DNA from 4 places in the Klebsiella sp. RIT-PI-d genome. Region 3 is predicted to be linked to each of the others. Evidence: predicted binding sites of a transcription regulator. Region 3 holds the regulator's gene; each other region holds the start of a gene.
What was found. Region 3 encodes LexA, which represses DNA repair genes until DNA is damaged. Its sites were predicted from a motif close to TNCTGTATGTACATACAGNA; they were not measured.

Region 1 (2,191 bases), on a different contig from region 3:
CGTCGCCCTCCTGCATAACATGCAGCAGGAGGGCGGAGGCCGCTATCTCACTACCTCATATCGGGGTGCTGGTAAACAATTATGCCATTCCGTCAACTGTTGCCGTCTTTGTGGCGACAGCCTGGCTTCATGCATTCCGGCAATGGCCCCTTCAAGCGCATAAAGAAGCCTGACAGAAAGCGACGTTTTCTTTTCCCTGATTTTAAGCCATGCCAGTTCCGCTCCCAGGGCGCGTAACTCCTCCTGAGTGCCGATCCCTGCCTCCATCAACAATATTTCAAGGTGGAACGTGATATTCGGCAGATCTTTTAGCCTCTTAACCCTCCCGCGCCGGGCTTTTTCGAGGCGTGCTGCCTGAAGAGAAAATGAGCTGAGATGCAAAAGGGTTTGCCGGTCGCTCCACAGCGTTTCATCGACCCGGTAATAGTTCAGTAATACAGGGCGGCCTCTTTTGTGCAGCGTCAGTAGTGGCGTGGGATGATTTACACGATAGGGTGCGCTTTGTTCACATACACGTAGATATAAATCCCCTTCCGCTACCATGGCAAACACCGTGTCATCTATCGCCAGACTGTATCCACCAAAGAGCGCCCGGTAGTGAACCGGTCCAAGCGGAGAGAGATATTCTTGCGACTGATAAATCCGTTTGTATGAGATATTGCTCATGATTAATCCTTATAAATCATGTATATAAAATATATATATTACTAACGGATCCGCTAATCAGGAAAATAGGCAACTTCGTGCCTGACAGCAACATGAATTTTGCAATCGGTCAAAATGGCGTTCAAATTTGCGAGTTGCTTTCAGAAAATGAGGTTGATCTTTATACGCAGCAGAGTTACTGTATATATATACAGTAACCATCAGGGCTGGATTAATTATGTACACTTCACGTCATGCAAATCGCACACCGTCTTCATTTTCGAAAACCTCTACTGCAAGTGTCTATTCTGCAACGGAGCAGTGCTCTACGGGTTTGATAAGCGAAATTGTCTATCGGGAAGACCAGCCCATGATGACGCAACTCTTGTTGTTGCCGCTGCTACAGCAGTTAGGCCAACAGTCGCGCTGGCAGCTCTGGCTCACGCCACAGCAAAAACTCAGCCGGGAATGGGTTCAATCAGCCGGGCTTCCGTTAACGAAATTGATGCAAATTAGCCAGATGCCACCGTGCAATACACTGGCCGCTATGATTCGTGCATTACGCACCGGAAACTACAGCGTGGTAATTGGCTGGTTGTCGGAAGAATTGACCCCCGAAGAGTATTCTCTTCTGGCAAAGGCGGCAGAGGAAGGTCATGCAATGGGGTTTATTATGCGTCCCATTCAGGGGGACAATCGTAGCGGCAGACATTCTGATGCGCTAAAAATTCACTCAAATTTGTATCATTAGTCGCAATTAAGATTTTTCCTGGTAAATATTTTAAACTTTCGGCAACCTTTTTATTGTACTGGCAAATTTAGCGTCAATGCTTGTCTGGTGCGGTCTCAGGCGGCATGGACCGACGAAAAATGACACACGAATGTTTCACAATGTGTCCGACAGCCTTTTTTTTTCATATGCCTGACAGAGTTCACACTTGTAAGTTTCCAACTACGTTGTAGACTTTACATCGCCAGGGGTGCTCGTCTTAAGCCGTTAATAACGGCGGCGTATTCAACAAGTCGCGCCCCCGGTGAAGGATTTAACCGTGAGTTTCTTTGAATATTCATGGCGATTTTGGATGATAACGAGGCGCAAAAAATGAAAAAGACAGCTATCGCGATTGCAGTGGCACTGGTTGGCTTCGCTACCGTAGCGCAGGCCGCTCCGAAAGACGAAACCTGGTACACTGGTGCTAAACTGGGCTGGTCCCAGTATCATGACACCGGGTTTATCCCGAATGACGGCCCAACCCGTGATGACCAGCTTGGCGCTGGTGCGTTCGGTGGCTACCAGGTTAACCCGTACGTTGGTTTCGAACTGGGTTACGACTGGTTAGGCCGTATGGCTTATAAAGGCGGCAATGTAAACGGTGCTTTCAAAGCACAGGGCATTCAGCTGACCACCAAACTGAGCTACCCAGTAGCTGACGATCTGGACGTTTATACTCGTCTGGGTGGTATGGTATGGCGTGCAGATGCTAAAGCTCAGTCTCGCGTAAGCGGCGACACCTTCAAAGATCACGATACTGGCGTTTCTCCGGTA
Region 2 (2,191 bases), on a different contig from region 3:
AGATGCAGAAGAAGAAACGCCTTTTTGCGCCAGAAGTGATTGAAGCTGATTGAGCCAGTTTGCCATACATACCCCCTCCGTTTAGCTGCGATATATTCAGCGTAAGCGAAGGGACGTAAGAAAGTGTCAAGGCGACAAAAGGTGCGAAAATTACTGTCGGTTATCGGCTCTGATAGCTGGCAGTGCCTCCTGCACAGTCGACCTGCACCAGATAATGCAGATCCGCGCTTTTACCCCGTACCGTAAGAGGCACCTTCCACTGGCCTTCGGCGCCCGTTACTTCTTTACTGTCGACCCATACAACGGGATCTGCCTGGCCGATTTTCTGACGATCGTCAGCCCAGCGCACGATACGATTTTGCTGGTAGTCGCGTTTAACACTGGCTGCAATTCCGCTGGCGTCCAGCTTTTCGCAGTTCGGAAATTTAACCGTCTTAGGATGCGGATCGTGACTTACCGCCTGTACTGATGCGCTACCCGCTAATAGCAGAAGGCATAAAAGCGCTCCACGTTTATGCATTATTTTCTCCTTAAGACCCCATCATTACGCAGGGATTGAAGAAAAAGCATGGTACAAAACGGCAGGAGCGCAAGTGGCTGTCAGGCAGCTTTTGTCCGTTTAGCCGACGCTTCATCTGCCACGGCTTTTGGCGCGGGAAGCTTCCCGGCTTTAAGCAGGGTACCCAGCACATCTTTTTGTTCGGCAAGCCACATAGCCATGACTTCACGCTGCTCGTCTTCCAGCGTTACCGGCGACTGGCTTAACCAATTACCCAACACTTCCGCCAGATCGAGCATTTTGTCATACGCATCGGCGTCCTTCTTGCTGGCAAAAGACATTTTTTCCTCACCTTCACGGATCACAACGTATTTAACTTCAACCGCCATTTTGCAGCCCCATATCACTGTAATTTTATACAGTATATCACCCGTTTTTTAAAGAATCAATCCGTGAAATAAAGACCAACGAAGACAGACGCAAACGTTTTCGTTTATACTGCCGACAGGTCAGTTTAAGGAAACAGAGTGATGATTTTATTAGGTACTGCGCTGCGCCCGGCAGCAACCCGCATCATGCTATTAGGGTCTGGTGAATTAGGTAAAGAGGTCGCCATTGAGTGCCAGCGTCTGGGGCTTGAGGTCATTGCCGTCGATCGCTATGCCAATGCACCCGCCATGCATGTGGCGCACCGCGCACACGTCATTAATATGCTTGATGGTCAGGCACTGAAGGAGCTGGTAGACGCAGAAAAACCGGATTATATCGTGCCGGAGATAGAAGCTATCGCCACCGACATGCTGATTGCGCTGGAGCAGGCCGGACAAAAAGTCGTTCCCTGCGCCCGTGCCGCGCAACTGACAATGAACCGCGAGGGTATTCGTCGACTGGCGGCAGAAACCCTTTCGCTTCCGACGTCGACCTACCGCTTTGCCGATAGCCAGGCCGATTTTCAGCAGGCGGTAGGCGAAATTGGACTGCCCTGCATCGTTAAGCCGGTTATGAGTTCGTCCGGTAAAGGGCAGAGTTTTATCCGCAGTGCAGAACAACTTAGTAAAGCCTGGGACTATGCCCAACAGGGCGGGCGAGCAGGCGCCGGACGCGTCATTGTCGAAGGCGTCGTGGCGTTTGATTTTGAAATTACCCTGCTGACCGTGAGCGCTGTCGATGGCGTTCATTTCTGTGCGCCGGTGGGCCATCGACAGGAAGATGGCGATTATCGTGAATCATGGCAGCCTCAGCACATGAGCGCTCTGGCGCTGGAACGTGCTCAGGCAATAGCCCGCGAAATAGTACTGGCGTTAGGCGGCTTCGGTTTGTTTGGCGTGGAGTTGTTCGTGTGTGGCGATGAGGTCATTTTCAGCGAAGTGTCGCCGCGCCCGCATGACACCGGAATGGTAACGCTCATTTCTCAGGATCTATCAGAGTTTGCTCTACATGTCCGCGCATTTTTAGGCCTGCCGGTAGGGGGAATTCGACAGTATGGCCCGGCCGCATCGGCAGTGATTTTGCCGCAGCTTACCAGTCAGAATATTACCTACAGTCATGTCGAGACAGCGTGCGGCGCAGGTTTGCAGCTGCGTTTATTTGCGAAACCAGAAATTGACGGATCACGTCGTCTGGGCGTGACGCTTGCCACTGGCGACAGCGTTGACGAGGCTGTTGCTCGTGCAAAATCGGCGGCTGCACAGG
Region 3 (2,191 bases):
GTCGCCATCCGGGCGAGTGCCATCACGATCATTCTATTCAGAGCAAGAAAAAGCCGCGCTAGCTACGGCGCGGCCTTTCAGGGGGGTAGGTCTTCTCAGGGGTTAGCTGAGTTTACTCTTACCAGCGATACTCGTTGCGGGTTTCCCAGTCTTTTACTTCAGTTTCCGCCTGGTCTTTCTCATAACCATAACGTTCCTGGATTTTACCCACGAGCTGATCGCGTTTACCTTCGATGACAGTCATATCATCGTCAGTCAGTTTACCCCATTTTTCTTTCGCTTTACCTTTGAACTGTTTCCAGTTACCGCCGACTTCGTCTTTATTCATAATTATGTCCTCTTTTTGGGGTACAAAACATGTGAACTTTGTCGCTCAGAAAGCGTATCTTTCTGCTGAACGTATGAATAAGTATAGGAGACGATCCTGCACCCTGCGGCAAATTAAGAATATTTAACCCTGCGAGGTGAGAAGAGGTTGAGGATTTCTGCAAAGGAAAGAGATATGTCTGCGGCACCCGGGGCACCGCAGAATTCGATTCGTGCTTACAGCCATTCGCCGTTGCGGATTACGCCTACAGCCAGACCCTCAATGGAGAAGCTTTGCTTGCGCAAGTCAACCACAATGGGTGAAAAATCGCTATTTTCAGGCAGCAACTCAACGACGTTACCCTGTTTTTTCAAACGTTTAACGGTAACTTCTTCATCAATGCGTGCCACGACAACCTGGCCATTATGCACGTCCTGCGTTTTATGCACGGCCAGTAAATCGCCGTCCATGATGCCAATATCTTTCATCGACATACCGCTAACGCGCAGCAGAAAATCAGCGCTCGGTTTAAACAGCAGGGGATCGACCTGATAATGACTTTCAATATGCTGCTGTGCCAGCAGCGGCTCACCGGCGGCAACGCGGCCAATGAGAGGTAAACCTTCTTCTTCCTGCAGCAACAGGCGAATACCGCGTGATGCGCCGGTGACGATTTCAATCACCCCTTTGCGCGCCAGTGCTTTAAGGTGTTCTTCAGCCGCATTTGGGGAACGGAACCCCAAACGTTGCGCAATTTCCGCACGCGTTGGTGGCATGCCTGTCTGGCTGATGTGGTCCCGAATGAGATCGAACACCTCTTGCTGCCTGGCCGTTAACGCTTTCATTCCGCCCCCTGGGTGTATATACAGTTGTGCTGTGAGTATATACAGTTAACGGCGATTTTGAAACCATTATCGGGGCGAAAAAGCAGAGACTTTTCTACTTTTGCGACCTTTAACGATAATGCGACCACAATAATGTCGCCCAGGTAATGAGTGCGACAACGATTGACAGCAGTACCGCCGCCGATCCCATGTCCTTAGCCCGGCCTGAAAGCTCATGCCGTTCCGTACCAATCCGGTCGACAACCGCCTCGATTGCGCTGTTTAAAATCTCGACAATCATGACCAGCAGCACCGAACCGATTAACAGCACGCGAGTAATGGCATCTACATCAAGCCAACATGCGAGGATAATGGCTGCAAGAGCAGCAACACCTTCCTGGCGAAAAGCAGCTTCGTTGATCCATGCTGCACGAAATCCTTTCCAGGAATAACCCGCTGCATTGATGATCCGGGTCAAACCGGTGGTATTATTGGCCATTAAAAGAACCTTTTTACATTATTAGCGTCAATGATATAGCGCGCATCCTGCGTAAGCTCAGAAAATCGGTTCACTTTCTGATATCCTTGCAGCGCATTTGCATGATTAACCAGAGGCTTCACATCGTTTATGTCTGGCTGGCCACGAATTTACTACAAATTACTGAATTTACCATTAAGCGTATTGGTAAAGAGCAAATCTATTCCGGCGCAACCCGCGCAGGAACTGGGCCTGGACTCGTCCCGCCCTATTATGTACGTATTGCCGTACAACTCAAAAGCGGACCTGCTGACCCTACGCGAGCAGTGTCTGGCGCACGATCTGCCCGACCCTCTGGAGCCTCTGGAGATCGACGGCACCCTGCTGCCGCGTTATGTATTTATTCATGGCGGCCCACGTGTGTTCCGGTACTACACGCCGAAAGAAGAGTCTATCAAACTCTTCCACGACTATTTGGATCTGCATCGCAGTAATCCACTTCTCGACGTACAAATGGTCCCTGTTTCCATCATGTTCGGTCGGTCGCCGGGGCGTGAAAAAGGTGAAGTTAATCCGCCGCTA
Region 4 (2,191 bases), on a different contig from region 3:
CCGGTGCGCCAGAAGCCTGCGCCATTGACGCCAGTCGCCAGAGCTTGCTTTGCGCTTCAAACATCCCCAGTGCCCGGTTCATTTGCAGGATTGCCCGATGCAAACGCACCACGTCATGCGTGCCGGTTTTCTCACCCAGATCGTTCAGAAACGCCTCCGCCAGACTGCGCAGCAGTTCCGTTAGTTTTGCCAGCCGCTGGCAAATCGTCATCACCTCTTCCGGCAGCTCGCCCATAACAAAACGATGCTCGGCCTGCTGGGTTGCCGGGAGATAAAGCGTCAGGATGGCGTTAAGAGAAGCGATCAGCTCATAAAGTTCTTCGCAGTGGGCATTCAGACGCTCAGGCGTGGCCAGCGGCGGCAGCGTTTTCGGGCGAAACTGCTCAAGGCAGGTTGCCACCAGTTTAGTGAAAAGATCGAGCTGAAGCCGGTACCACGGCGCGGTAATTTCAGCGCTCATTTCCAGCGCGTCGCGCGCCACCTCCGGCAGGTGATGGCCCTCATCCAGTACCAGCAGCAAATTTTTAGCTTCTGGCAATACCGCATCGGTTTCCATTGCCGCCATTACCAGCGCGTGGTTTGCCACTACCACTTCCGCTTCCTGAATTTCCCGGCGGGCGACAAAGAAGGGGCATTCACGGTAGTAATGACAGTTGCGGTTCAGGCAGCTGGCTTTATCGGTACTGAGCCGCCGCCACAGATCGTCGCTAATGGCGCGGTCGGTATGATCGCGCAGCCCGTCCCACTTATAACTGTCGAGATCGCCCTTAAGCTTCGCGCAGTGCTGCTGTTCTTCTTTGTTATTGGGCGTCAGATCGTCGTCAAGAAATGCCAGCAGATCCTGCTGAGTCTCTTCGCTGCTGGCGAGCGCGGTCAGGTTACGCGTACACACGTAGCGACCACGGCCAAACGCCGCGGTAAAGCGCAGTTCAGGGATTATTTTTTTCAGCAGCGGGAGATCTTTGGTGTAGATCTGATCTTGTAAGGCGACATTGGCCGTGCTGATCACCAGCGTTTTTTGGTCTTCGCGCGCGATAGCTATGCCGGGGATTAAATAGGACAGCGTTTTTCCGACGCCGGTAGGCGCTTCAATCGCCAGATGACGCCCTTCTTCTCCGGCAAGGGTTTTCGCCACGTCAGCTATCATCTGTCGCTGCGGCAGACGGGAAATGAAATCCGGAATTTGCTGTTGTAGCGCCTTATACCAGGCGGCGATTTGCGCTTTTAACGCGGGAGTAAGGGTCATTGAACAACCTGAAATACTGTATAAACAGCCACTATTGTGACATTTTTCGCCGTGAGGGGGTATGGGTTTTTGGGATTATGGAAGGCAGCTCGCAAATTACGCAGTGTGCCCATTGCCGGGCACGAATACTGTTGCCTGAGAAATGACATCTCTGCGAATGTTGCCGGGTGGCGCTGCGCTTACCCGGCGTACAGACTTCTGCGATATCAGCAGGCTGCGCATGTTACGCAGGACCGGGCAAGCCCAGCAGCGCGCGCATTATGCTGCTGACGGTTTACGCGGACGCGGACGACGCGGCTTCTCTCCGGCCGGTTTACCCTCGCTGCTGCGTGGACTTCTGGCTTTCGGCGCGCCACCGTCAGTGCGACGAGGCTGCTGCTGACCACGACCGCCCTGACCACGACCACCGCCGCCGCCACGCTGCTGGCGACCGTTCTGGATCGGCTCAGCTTTAATTGACGGGTCAGGCTGATAACCGTCCAGCGCAATACGCGGGATCTCTTTTTTCAACAGGCGTTCAATATCGTGCAGCAACTTATGCTCATCGACGCACACCAGAGACAGCGCTTCACCGGTAGCGGCTGCGCGTCCGGTACGACCGATGCGGTGAACATAATCTTCCGGTACGTTCGGCAACTCATAGTTTACCACGTGCGGCAGCTCTTCGATGTCCAGACCGCGTGCCGCGATGTCGGTTGCCACCAGCACGCGAATGTCGCCGGATTTAAAATCGGCCAGGGCGCGGGTACGTGCGCCCTGACTTTTATTGCCGTGGATCGCCGCGCTGCGGATGCCGTCTTTGTTCAGCTGCTCTGCCAGATGGTTGGCGCCGTGCTTGGTACGGGTGAAAACCAGTACCTGCTGCCAGTTACCTTCGCCGATCATCTGTGACAGCAGTTCCCGCTTGCGTTTCTTATCAACGAAATGCACGTGCTGTGAAATTTG

Region 1: the regulator LexA is predicted to act here: its motif matches at 843-862, upstream of sulA (SOS-induced cell division inhibitor SulA).
Region 2: the regulator LexA is predicted to act here: its motif matches at 904-923, upstream of AC791_RS13520 (YebG family protein).
Region 4: the regulator LexA is predicted to act here: its motif matches at 1,261-1,280, upstream of dinG (ATP-dependent DNA helicase DinG).

What each region holds. Positions count from the first base shown of each region.
Region 1 is NZ_LGIT01000009.1:675,453-677,643, reverse strand. Features, by position in the region: gene AC791_RS09730 (TfoX/Sxy family DNA transformation protein) at 43-666, opposite strand; gene sulA (SOS-induced cell division inhibitor SulA) at 884-1,396, shown strand; gene ompA (porin OmpA) at 1,748-2,191, shown strand, end outside.
Region 2 is NZ_LGIT01000009.1:1,506,736-1,508,926, forward strand. Features, by position in the region: gene AC791_RS13510 (tellurite resistance TerB family protein) at 1-66, opposite strand, end outside; gene yebF (protein YebF) at 161-520, opposite strand; gene AC791_RS13520 (YebG family protein) at 601-888, opposite strand; gene purT (formate-dependent phosphoribosylglycinamide formyltransferase) at 1,030-2,191, shown strand, end outside.
Region 3 is NZ_LGIT01000001.1:63,729-65,919, forward strand. Features, by position in the region: gene zur (zinc uptake transcriptional repressor Zur) at 1-62, shown strand, start outside; gene AC791_RS00285 (CsbD family protein) at 119-328, opposite strand; gene lexA (transcriptional repressor LexA) at 544-1,152, opposite strand; gene AC791_RS00295 (diacylglycerol kinase) at 1,262-1,630, opposite strand; gene plsB (glycerol-3-phosphate 1-O-acyltransferase PlsB) at 1,760-2,191, shown strand, end outside.
Region 4 is NZ_LGIT01000009.1:510,547-512,737, reverse strand. Features, by position in the region: gene dinG (ATP-dependent DNA helicase DinG) at 1-1,246, opposite strand, end outside; gene rhlE (ATP-dependent RNA helicase RhlE) at 1,505-2,191, opposite strand, start outside.